DNA from 3 places in the Streptomyces sp. E11-3 genome. Region 3 is predicted to be linked to each of the others. Evidence: riboswitches for the same ligand, from Rfam matches in the RefSeq annotation. Region 3 holds a riboswitch; each other region holds the start of a gene.
What was found. Region 3 has a riboswitch for cobalamin ahead of U9R90_RS26110 (energy-coupling factor ABC transporter permease). Riboswitches for the same ligand answer to the same signal wherever they lie in the genome.
Positions count from the first base shown of each region.

Region 1: another riboswitch for cobalamin. It lies ahead of metE (5-methyltetrahydropteroyltriglutamate--homocysteine S-methyltransferase); the one in region 3 lies ahead of U9R90_RS26110 (energy-coupling factor ABC transporter permease).
Region 2: another riboswitch for cobalamin. It lies ahead of U9R90_RS23825 (cobalamin biosynthesis protein); the one in region 3 lies ahead of U9R90_RS26110 (energy-coupling factor ABC transporter permease).

Region 1 covers NZ_JAZGRL010000002.1:1,250,497-1,254,493, reverse strand. Annotated here, with positions in the region: gene U9R90_RS24620 (FAD-dependent oxidoreductase) at 1-981, shown strand, start outside; gene U9R90_RS24615 (YkvA family protein) at 1,056-1,370, shown strand; cobalamin riboswitch at 1,469-1,697, shown strand; gene metE (5-methyltetrahydropteroyltriglutamate--homocysteine S-methyltransferase) at 1,839-3,997, shown strand, end outside.
Region 2 covers NZ_JAZGRL010000002.1:1,078,939-1,082,935, forward strand. Annotated here, with positions in the region: gene U9R90_RS23815 (anion permease) at 59-1,369, shown strand; gene U9R90_RS23820 (hypothetical protein) at 1,408-1,629, shown strand; cobalamin riboswitch at 1,860-1,994, shown strand; gene U9R90_RS23825 (cobalamin biosynthesis protein) at 2,177-3,145, shown strand; partial or broken gene U9R90_RS23830 (cobyric acid synthase) at 3,142-3,997, shown strand, end outside.
Region 3 covers NZ_JAZGRL010000002.1:1,547,750-1,551,746, forward strand. Annotated here, with positions in the region: partial or broken gene U9R90_RS26105 (energy-coupling factor ABC transporter substrate-binding protein) at 271-579, opposite strand; gene U9R90_RS26110 (energy-coupling factor ABC transporter permease) at 576-1,301, opposite strand; cobalamin riboswitch at 1,331-1,518, opposite strand; gene U9R90_RS26115 (ABC transporter substrate-binding protein) at 1,595-3,196, opposite strand; gene U9R90_RS26120 (ATP-binding protein) at 3,283-3,997, opposite strand, start outside.

The sequences.
Region 1 (3,997 bases), 300 kb from region 3:
GTCACCGGCGCCCGCGTACGCACCCCAGAGGACGGCGAGCAGATCCTGCACGCCGACCTGGTCATCGACGCGAGCGGCCGCGGCTCGCAGGCTCCGGCATGGCTGGAGGCCCTGGGCGTGGGCCCCATCGAGGAGGCCGAGGTCGACTCCGGCCTCGTCTACGCGAGTCGCGTCTACCGAGCCCCGGAAGGCACCGAGGACTTCCCCATCGTCAACGTCCAGTCCGACCCGCGCGTCCCGGTCCCAGGGCAGACCGCGACGATCGTCCCGGTCGAGGGCGCCCGCTGGCTGGTCACCCTCTCCGGCACCCGAGGCGGCGAACCCACCCGTGACCCGGCCGGGTTCGAGCCCTTCGCCCGCTCCGTGCGGCACCCGGTCGTCGGCGAACTGATCTCGCAGACCACACCGTTGACCGACGAGGTGACCCTCTCCCGCAGCACGGTGAACCGGCGCCGCTACTTCGAGAAGGCCAGGCACTGGCCGGAGGGCTTCATCGCGGTGGGCGACGCGGTGGCCACATACAACCCGGTCTACGGACAGGGCATGTCCGTGGCAGCTCAGGGCATCACCGCCCTGCGCGACCAGCTCGCGTCCGGGCCGTCGGCGTACGATCGGCTGCGCGCTCCGGGTCTGGCCCGCCATGTGCAGCGGGCCATCGGCCGCAGAGCCGCCTTCGCCTGGGAACTGGCGACGTCGCAGGACATCCTCTACCCCGGCGCCAAGGGCAAGCAGCCCCCGGCCGCCGCGAAGCTCCTGAATCGATATGTCGACCGCTTCATGGAGACCGCAACCGACCGCGCCGTGGTCGCCCAGGCCCTCTTCGACGTGATGACCATGTCGGCGCCGCCGACCGCCTGGGTACACCCGGACATCGCCGTCGCGGTGATGCGAGGACGCGGCAAGCCCCCGCTCCAGGGCCCGCCCCTGACCGCCGACGAGCTCAAGGCCGCCGCCTCAGGACCGCCTGCCTCCGGGCTCTGACCGGCCTACGCCGATCGGGTTCCGGGCCCGCCTCCCCGGGGATGCGGGCCCCGGCAACGGGAATGAGAAGGGGGATGAGTACCGAACTGAAAGTCATCGCGGCGGTCGTGGGCCTCATCCTGCTCACCACCGTCGTGCTGGTGATCGTCCTCCTGGTCCGTCTCGTACGGGCCCGCAAGCTGCTGCGCGACGCGGGCGTCCCGCTGGAGAACAAGCTCGCCTTCTGGGGCGCGCTGCTCTACGTGATCTCCCCGGTGGACCTGCTTCCCGACCCGATCCTCCTCGACGACATCGGGGTGCTGCTGCTGGCCCTGCGCTCCCTGCACAACGCCAAGGACGCCGCGGGAGCCGCCGGGCGCGCGGCGCCGCCGCAGATCGTACGACGGTAGGCGGTGCCGCCTGGCGATGAAGTCGCCGCCCGCGTAGGTGTCTTGGAGCGCACTCCCACGCAAGCCGGCAGCGGTACGGGTACGCTGGCGGACGCAGCTGGTTCGCCCCGTCCGCCAGGCGGGATGCGTCGCAAGAGGGAACCCGGTGGGAATCCGGGACTGCCCCGCAGCGGTGAGTGGGAACGACCGCCGTCACACGCACTGGGTCCGACGAAGGGCCTGGGAAGCGACGGCCAGTAGAAGCCTGCGTGCGCGTCCGTACGACACCGTACGAGTGCTGACGCGACGCGACGACGCAGGCGTGCCCGCGAGTCCGAATACCTGCCACTGCCCGTACCCCGCAGCGGGGTGCGGTCCAACCGGGACCTCGTGGGCGGGTTCGCGGCGGCAGGGCTCCCACCGCGGTGCGGTGCCCTCTCCTTCGCGTACGCGCCGTGAGGTCCGACCGGACTCGCGAAGGAGAGTTCCGTGGATCGACGACCTGCCACCGTGCCGCCCCTGGCCACCGTGTACGGCTACCCGCGCCAAGGCCCGCGCCGCGAGCTGAAGAAGGCCATCGAGGGCTACTGGGCCGGACGGCACACCGCCGAGACCCTGCACACCACCGCCGCCGAACTGCGCCGCGACACCTGGCGCACGCTGACCGAAGCGGGCATCGACGAAGTGCCCACCGGCGACTTCTCGCTGTACGACCACGTCCTGGACACCGCCGTCATGGTCGGCGCGATCCCCGCGCGGCACCGCGCCGCCTGCGACACCGACCGGCTGGACGGCTACTTCGCCATGGCCCGCGGCACCCAGGACGCGCCGCCGCTGGAGATGACCAAGTGGTTCGACACCAACTACCACTACCTGGTCCCTGAGTTGGGCCCCGACACGATTTTCACCGCCGACTCCGCCAAGCAGCTCGCCGAGTTCCGCGAGGCCACCGCGCTCGGGTACACCGCACGCCCGGTCCTGGTCGGCCCCGTCACCTTCCTGCTGCTCGCCAAGCCCGCGGACGGCGCCCCCGCGGACTTCCAGCCGCTGACGCTGCTCGACCGGCTGCTGCCGGTGTACGCCGAAGTCCTGGCCGACCTGCGGGCCGCGGGCGCCGAGTGGGTGCAGCTCGACGAACCCGCCCTGGCGCAGGACCAGCCCCCGGCCGTACTGAGCGCACTGCGCCGCACCTACGGGGACCTCGGCATCCTCGCCGACCGGCCGCGGCTGCTGGTCGCCTCGTACTTCGACCGGCTCGGTGACGCGCTGCCGGTGCTCGCCCAGACCCCCGTCGACGGCCTGGCGATGGACTTCACCGGGCCCGCCGCCGCCAACCTCGACGCGCTGGCCGCGGTCGGCGGGCTGCCCGGCAAGCGGCTCGTCGCGGGCGTCGTCGACGGCCGCAACGTGTGGCTGAGCGACCTGGGCAAGGCCCTCGCGACCCTGGCCACACTGCTCGGTCTCGCCGACCGGGTCGATGTCGCGCCGTCCTGCTCGCTGCTGCACGTACCCCTGGACGCCACGGCCGAACGCGACCTCGACCCGCAGGTCGCCCGCTGGCTCGCCTTCGCCCGGCAGAAGACCGACGAAGTGGCGACCTTGGCCCGCGGCCTGGCCGAGGGCGTCGACGCCATCGCGCCCCAACTCGCCGCGAACCGGGCCGCCCTGGCATCCCGTACCGCCTCCGCCCTCACCCACGACCCCGCCGTACGGGCCCGCTGCACGGCCGTCGCCGACCGTGACACCCGCCGCCCGCAGCCGTACGCGGAACGCGCGGTCGCGCAACAGGCCAGGCTCGGCCTGCCCGACCTGCCCACCACCACCATCGGCTCCTTCCCGCAGACCCCCGAACTGCGCACCGCCCGCGCCGACCTGCGCACCGGCCGCATCGACCAGGCGGCGTACGAGGAGCGGATCGCCGCCGAGATCCGGGACACCGTCACCTTCCAGGAGAAGGCAGGGCTTGACGTCCTCGTACACGGCGAGCCGGAACGCAACGACATGGTGCAGTACTTCGCCGAGCAGCTGACGGGGTATCTCGCCACCCGGCACGGCTGGGTCCAGTCGTACGGCACCCGCTATGTACGCCCGCCGATCCTGGCCGGGGACGTGTCACGGACCGAGCCCATGACCCTCAGGTGGACCGGCTACGCCCAGTCCCTCACCGGACGGCCCGTCAAGGGCATGCTCACCGGCCCGGTGACCATGCTGGCCTGGTCGTTCGTCCGTGACGACCAGCCGCTCGCGGACACCGCACGGCAGGTCGCCCTCGCCCTGCGCGACGAGGTCGGTGACCTGGAGTCGGCGGGCACGGCCGTGATCCAGGTCGACGAACCCGCCCTGCGCGAGACCCTGCCGCTGCGCACCGCCGACCGGTCCGGGTACCTGGCCTGGGCCACCGAGGCGTTCCGCCTGGCCACGTCGGGCGTACGCGCGGACACCCAGATCCACACCCACATGTGCTACGCCGAGTTCGGCGACATCCTCGCCGCCATCGAGGAGTTGGACGCCGACGTCATCAGCCTGGAGGCCGCCCGCTCGGGCATGCGGATCGCCGATGAACTGGCCGCCGCCGGATATCCGCGCGAGGTCGGGCCCGGGGTGTACGACATCCACTCGCCGCGCATCCCCGCCGAGGACGAACTCGC
Region 2 (3,997 bases), 470 kb from region 3:
GTTCACTCAGGTTGCCTACGTTCCACAAGCCAATGACATCAAGCGATTGCCTGGGTAAATGGAACACATCACGCTGCTGCTAGCGATCGTGATCGTGACAGCTCTCGTGTTCGATTTCACGAACGGTTTCCACGACACCGCCAACGCGATGGCGACGACCATCTCGACCGGCGCGATGAAGCCCAAAGCCGCGGTGGCCATGTCCGCCGTGCTGAACCTGGTCGGAGCCTTCCTGTCCGTGGAGGTCGCCAAGACGATCTCCAAGGGGCTGGTGCAGGAGGACGGCATCCAACCTGAGGTGATCCTCGCGGCACTCGTCGGTGCCATCCTCTGGAACCTGGTGACCTGGCTGGTCGGCCTGCCCTCCAGCTCCTCGCACGCCCTCATGGGCGGTCTGATCGGCGCCACCATCGCGTCCATCGGCATCAGCGGTGTCAACGGCGGGGTCGTCGTCACCAAGGTGCTGATCCCGGCCGTCGCCGCCCCGCTGGTCGCCGGTATCGCCGCGATGATCGGCGCCCGGCTGACGTACAAGCTCGGCAAGAACGTCAGCGCGAAGACCTCGGCGAAGGGCTACCGCGGCGGCCAGATCGCCTCCGCCGGCCTGGTCTCGCTGGCGCACGGCACCAACGACGCCCAGAAGACGATGGGCATCATCACCCTGGCGCTGGTCGCTGGCGGCGCTCTCGCGCCCGGCTCCAACCCGCCGGTCTGGGTGATCGTCTCCGCCGGTATGGCGATCGCGCTCGGTACCTACCTGGGCGGCTGGCGCATCATCCGCACCATGGGCAAGGGCCTCACCGACCTCCAGCCGCAGCAGGGCTTCGCCGCCCAGACCAGTGCGGCCGTGGTCATCCTGTCCTCGTCGAACCTCGGCTTCTCGCTGTCGACCACACACTCCTGCTCCGGCGCCGTGATGGGCGCGGGCCTCGGCCGCAAGGGCGGTGTGGTCCGCTGGTCGACCGCGACCCGGATGTTCGTGGCCTGGGGTCTGACCCTGCCGGCCGCCGGTCTGGTCGCCGCGCTGGCGGAGTTCGTCGCCCGGCAGGGTGACTGGGGCGTCGCCGTCGTCGTCGCCTTCCTGATCGGTTCCTGTGCCGCGATCTGGTTTATCTCGCGCCGCCAGGTCATCGACCACACCAACGTCAACGAGGTCGACGAGAACGCCCCCGCCGCCTCCGCTTCCGCCTCGGGCGAGGCCGAGCCCGCGGGTGTCGTGACCAACGCGATCGCGGCGGTCGTCCCGCCGCCGACCGCCGCGGCCGAAGCCGCGGAGGCGGCCGCAGAGACGGCCGACGAGGCCCTGACCACCATCCCGGCCCAGGCCGCGGCGGCGTCGGACGCCGACACGCGACCCGCCCGGGTCTGATGAGCACGGCTTCGAGCCCGAGTTAAGGAAACAGCAGCATGGACATCGACTGGGAAGCCCTCGGCTCCGTCTTCGGCGTCAGCCTCGTGGCGACCGTCGGCCTGGTGGCCCTCTTCACCCTGGGCATGATCGGCCTCTCCAAGCAGGAGGAGGCCGCCGAGCAGGGCGGCTCCGCGACCCTGGCACGTACAGGCGCGTACGCCTGCTTCGCCGCCTGCACCGCGGCGGTGGCGTACGGCATCTTCATGATCGTTTCCTGACGGGAACCATGATCGCCTCCTGACGGGGGCAGCGCACTCCGCGAGCGGCGCCTCGCGACCTTCACCACGGTCGCCGGGCGCCGCTTCCGTGCGCTCCCTCAATGCTTCGGCGCGACCCCGCGAGGCCACCTCGAAGTGGTCCTCGTAACACAGTCCCTGTGCAGGTCAACGACGAGTTGACGGGCGTTCGGGGACCGTGGTGGACTGCCGGAGCCATATACGGCGGCAGGAGAGGAAGCCGGTGCGAATCCGGCGCGGTCCCGCCACTGTCACCGGGGAGCTCTCCCCCAACACCGGAAGTCACGGTCCGCGGCTGCGGATTGGAAGGCCGGGGGAGCTGCGCGTATCCGGGAGCCAGGAGACTCACGTCGCCGTTTTCCGTCGAACCAGGGCGCGGACCCTGAGTGAGGACAAAGCGCGATGCCGGGCTGCCCGTCACACATCTTGTTGAGTACCAGTCTGTTGAGTACCAGCCTGTTGAGTACCCGTGCGTGGGGTACTCACCGCACTCCAGAGGTCCTTCGAGGCGTATCGGCCGGCTGACCCCGTGCGTGCCGATCGTGTTCTCGCGTACGGCGCCACCGCGGGCCTGCTCGGCGATCTGCTGCTCGGCGATCCGCGCCGCGGCCATCCGGTCGCCGCGTTCGGCCGTGCGGCGGGCTCCGTCGAGCGCCTGCTGTGGCGTGACCACCGCGGCTGGGGTGCCCTGCACACCACGGTGTGCGCTGGTGGTGCCCTGGGCGCCGCCGCGCTGGCTTCGCGCGCCCTGCGCCACTCCCCCGCCGCTTCTGTCGCGCTGACCGCCGCCACGACGTGGGCCGTCCTGGGCGGTACGTCCTTGGGGCGTGAGGCGCGGGCCGTCGGCTCCGCGCTGGAGGCCGGGGACCTCGACGTCGCCCGGGAGCGGCTGCCGCACCTGTGCGGGCGCGATCCGCAGGCGCTGGACGGTCCCGGTATCGCGCGGGCCGTCGTCGAGTCGGTCGCCGAGAACACCTCGGACGCCGTGGTCGGCGCGCTGGTGTGGGGTGCCGTCGGCGGCGTGCCTGGCCTGGTCGGATTCCGGGCCGTGAACACCCTGGACGCGATGGTGGGCCACAAGTCGGCGAAGTACCGGCGCTACGGGTGGGCTTCGGCCCGCCTCGACGACGTGGCCGGATGGCCGGGTGCCCGCCTGACCGCCGCCCTCGGAGTCGTCGCGGGCGGCGACCCGCGCGGCGCGCTGCGCGCCTGGCGGGCCGACGCGAGCAAGCACCCGAGCCCCAACGCGGGCCCGGTGGAGGCCTCGTTCGCCGGGGCGCTGGGCGTGCGGCTCGGCGGAACACTGTCCTACGGCGGACGGGTCGAGCACCGACCGGTACTCAACACCGAGGGCCGGACGATCGAGGTCGGGGACATCGAGCGGGCCGTACGGCTGTCGCGGCGGGTCGGCGCGCTGGCGCTGGGCGCGTCCGTAGCCGGGCGGCTCGGGGCGGCGGCGCTGCGCCGCCGTACGCGACGACGGGGAGGGGCATCGTGACGCCGACACCGCGGACAGGTCGTGGGGGCGGGCTGCTGGTCGCCGGGACCACGTCGGACGCCGGGAAGAGCGTGGTCACCGCGGGCATCTGCCGCTGGCTGGCGCGCAAGGGCGTGTCCGTCGCGCCCTTCAAGGCGCAGAACATGTCGCTGAACTCGTTCGTCACACGCGAGGGCGCCGAGATCGGCCGCGCCCAGGCGATGCAGGCACAGGCCGCCCGTGTCGAGCCCACCGCGCTGATGAACCCGGTGCTGCTCAAGCCCGGCAGCGACCGCTCCAGCCAGGTCGTCCTGATGGGCAAGCCGGTGGGCGAGATGAGCGCGCGCGGGTTCTTCGGGGGGTCTGGGGGGTCGTCCCCCGGGTGAGGGCTGCACGGGGGCCGTCAGGAAGCCCTGCTCGGCACGGTGGTGGAGTGCCTGGAGGAGCTGCGGAGCTCGTACGACGCGGTGATCTGTGAGGGCGCGGGCAGTCCCGCCGAGATCAATCTGCGGCGTACCGACATCGTGAACATGGGGATCGCGCGGGCGGCCCGGTTCCCGGTGGTGGTGGTCGGGGACATCGACCGCGGTGGCGTCTTCGCGTCCTTCTTCGGTACGACGGCGCTGCTCAGCGGCACCGACCAGGAGCTGGTCGCCGGGTATCTGGTCAACAAGTTCCGCGGCGATGTGTCCCTGCTCGAACCGGGCCTGGAGATGCTGCGCCAGCTCACCGGGCGGCGGACGTACGGTGTGCTGCCGTTCGCGCACGGGCTCGGCATCGACGAGGAGGACGGGCTGCGGGTCTCGCTGCGCGGCGCCGTGCGCGAGTCGGTGGTCGCTCCGCCGGTCGGCGACGAGGTGCTGCGGGTCGCCG
Region 3 (3,997 bases):
GCCGGGCGCGGCAGCGTCGCCGGGCCCCGGCGCGGAGTCAGCGGTGCCGGGCTCGGCGCCCGAAGCGGCAGGTCCTGGGGCGTTTCGGCGGGTGGGGGCGGGCGCCAGAGACTGGTCCCCCGCCCCGCCCCTTCCCGAAAGGCCTCGCCGGCCGGGCTCACCGATGGCCTCAAACGCCGGCCGGGCTGACATTCGGTCCGATGCCGCCGACGCGCGGGCCTCGTCCTGTTTACCGATGGCCTCAAACGCCGGCCGGGCTGACATTTGGTCCGCCGCCGCGCGGGCTTCGCCCTGTCTGCGGCCTCTGCGGAGGCCGAAGTAGTACGCCAGTACGCCCGCGCCCAGTGCCGCCTGCAGGGCGAACAGGGCCGACTCGACCTCGCCCGACGGCGGTTCGTAGAGCGGGGTGAACCAGGGCTCGTAGTCGGGGTCGATCTCGGTGATCGCGCCCTCCGCCTCGCCGTCGGCTCCCGTGAACGGCTCCTCCTTGTCGTCGCCGAGGCCGAGCGCCAGGGGCAGTACCGCCAGCGCGGCCACCACCAGCAGCAGGAGGGTGTTGATCTTCGCGTTCCTGGTCATCGGGACTCCGCCTCCGTACCCTTCGCCGCCTGCGCCTGCGCCTGCGCCCGCGCCTGCTTCCGCGTCAGGAGCACGCCGAGCCGGGTCAGCTCCCCCTTGCTGGACCGCACCAGAAGGCGCATCACCAGCACCGTCAGCAGCCCTTCGCTGATCGCGAGCGGGATCTGCGTCACCGCGAAGATCGAGCCGAACTTGCCGAGCGATCCCAGGAACCCGCTGCTCGGGTCCGGGAAGGCCAGCGCCAGTTGGACGCTGGTGACGCAGTAGGTCGAGAGGTCCGCGACGAACGCGCCGCCGAACACCGCGCCCATCAGCGGCACGTCGAACCGCTTCAGGAGGCGGTAGACGCCGTACCCCGCCCACGGCCCGACGATCGCCATCGAGAAGACGTTGGCGCCGAGTGTGGTGAGCCCGCCGTGCGCGAGCAGCAGCGCCTGGAAGAGCAGGGTGATGGTGCCGAGTACCGCCATGATCGGCGGCCGGAAGAGGATCGCGCCGAGCCCCGTACCGGTCGGGTGCGAGCAACTGCCCGTGACCGAAGGGATCTTCAGCGCGGAGAGGACGAACGTGAAGGCGCCGGACGCGCCGAGCAGCAGCGTGCTCTCGGGGTTGGACCTGACCTCACGGGTCAGGGCGCGTACGCCGTGGACGACGAACGGCGCCGCCGCGGCGCTCCAGGCGACCGCGTGTACCGGTGGGAGAAAACCCTCGGCTATGTGCATGGCTGAGCAGACCCTCTCCAGCACCTCGTGGATGGACAACGCGCCTTGGCCGGTCTCCTGGCTTACGGGTCGTACCGCCCGAGACTCCGCCTTCCCGGGTACACGGAGGTACCCAGTGGCTGCCCCTGGGGGCTGGAGCCGGACTTCCCGATCACAGTGGCGAGGGCCGCATCGGCATCACACCGATTTCCCGTACACCAAGGCGTGGTGACACTAGTCCGCTGGTACCGGACCTGACAACTACAGACGACTGCGGGCCGTGACCCCCCACTTCCCGTGGGTTCTCGCGCGGTCTATGGGCAGTCGCCGTCGAAGATGCGCTCGTACGTGCGGAAGAGCTTGGCGCCGCCCTTGGCCTTGCCCTTGGGCTTCGGCTTGGCCGGGTACTCCATCACGGGCACCGGCTTGCACACCGACCACTTCTGCGTGTCGCCGGAGTCGTCGAAGCCGAACGTACCCGAGGCCCCGAGCACGCAGCTGACACAGCTGGTGCCGCCCGCGGTGTCGAGGATGCCCATGTTCACGATGGTTTCGTAGATGTCGTCCTTCGTTGGCATGACCCGAGGTTCGCCTTCCTCGGTCGTCTCGGGGTCGTTGATGTCGTTGTACGCCTGGTCGAAGGCCTCGGAGAGCACGGTGAAGGCATCCCGGTACATGATCGAGTAGCCGTCGTCCAGCGGCCGCTCCCCCAGCTTGTGCTGCTTCTCCACCGCCCCGAACTGCTCCAGGAAGGCGCCGAGCCCGTCCGGCCGCTCCTTGTGCTTTTTCTCCTCCCACCACGCGGGGTCGACCGAAGCCGCGTTCACCAGCGTGATGTTGGCGTCCCGCATCCGCTGGGTGAGCTCCGGCGTGGTGTACTCCAGGCCGAGCCCGATGCCCACCTTCAGGATGCGCAGCGGCCGGGAGCGGTCGCAGGAGGGTTCCTTCACCAGCCTGTTGATCAGGTACGGAAGGTCGTGGTCCCGACCGGCGAAGAAGACCGTGTCCGAACCGGTCACACAGACCTTCTGGGCCACCGAGGAGAAGCGGCGCGGGATTCCGGCGTCCTCTCCGGTCATGCCCAGGAAGTAGGCCCGGTTCTTGCGCAGTCCGTACTTCTTGCCGAACTCGACCTCGAACACCTCACGCAGGTCGAGTGAGTACGAGTCCGTCCGCCGGTTGTCCGCCACCAGGAATCCCCGCTTGCCCGGCTCCTCAGCCAGGTACCCGTCCAGGGCCTGCGCCAGAAGTTTGTTCGACGGAGAGGTCTTGAAGAGGTAGTCGTCCCGCATCGTCGTCCCGGTGAGGATCGGCCCGACCGAGGGGATGCTGTGCTCGCCGAGCGCCTCGACCGCGGCGAGGGTCTGCGGGGTGCTGCTCGGCATGCCGAGCACCCCGACCAGCGGTGAGTCGCCGCCCGTCATCCCGGCCAGCCGGTCCACGGCCGGGCGCCACTTGTCCAGGTCCTTGCCGTCGTTGGCCAGCAGGAGCTGGTAGTGCGGGCCCGCTTCCGCGTTGGCCTCCAGCTGGGCCGTGTAGGCGCCTGCCAGAGCCCGCCTGATCTCGACCGGGCTCATGGTGCTGCTGTCATCCGATGTGAAGGGCATCAGGAGCGCGATCCGCGCATAGGCAACGGGCGGCCTGCCGCCCTCCGGGTCCTCCCAGGCCTTCTTGACCCGGGCGTTCTCCTTCGCGACGGCGCTGATCAGGGTCTTGATCTTCGGGTCGCCGTCCAGTGAGTCGGTCGCGGTGACGCCCACGCACTCGCCGCCGACCTCCTCCAGACCGTCGCCACAGTCCTCGGGCAGCAGGGTGACGACGAGCACGCCGAGCCCGACGAGGAGTGCGAGGCACACCACCGCGGCGATGGCCTTGTCCAGCGGGCCCCAGACATGGTTCCTCCAGCGCGTCAGCATGGTTCGTCTCCCCTTACGACTGCGGCTGCGATGGTTCGATCAGGACTGCGACGGTGATGGTTCGACTACGGCTGTGACTACGACGACTACGGCTGCGGCTGTGATGGCTCGATCGGGCAGGGCCATCCGTGCCGCAGCGACACCGGCCAGGTCTGCGCGGCCCGGTTCAGTACGGCGTGGCCCGACGGGTGTTGTACGGAGAGGTACCGCAGCTCCGTACCGACGCCGTCGCAGAGGTCGTCCAGTGGCTCGGCGTACGTCTCGCGCAGGTACCAGACCGCGTGCAGCAGCCGGTTGACGGAGCGTGCGGTGGCGTCGGTGTCGGCGCGCAGGTGGTCGTGGGCGCCGCGGGCGATCTCGGCGCGCTGGTCCGTCCACTGGGCTCTCGGCGGGTGTGGTGCGGTGGTGATGTGGCGCAGGGCGCGCAGCCAGTCGGCCGCGTCCTGCTGGTCGAACCGCTCGGTCAGCCGGGTCACCACCGGGTCGGGGCCCGACGCGGCGAGGGTGTGCCGCAGGACGTCGGCCTCGTGTGCGGCGCCGAGTGCCTCGTAGTGCTCGCGCAGGACGGTGTGCGTGTGCTGCCACCGGCGGCCCTCGTCCGGGCCCCCGCGCGCCCGGTGGACCAGCAGGTCCCGCAGGAAGGGGTCGGGGACGAAGCGCGGGCGGCCGTCATCGGCCGCCTCGTCCGGGGCGGCCGTGTGGGCCGTGTTGGCCGCGTCGGCGGTCCAGTGCTCCTCTTCCAGGTACCGGGCGGCCTCGGCGGCGGGCAGCGGGGCGGTTCCGACGCCCGTCGACCGGGAC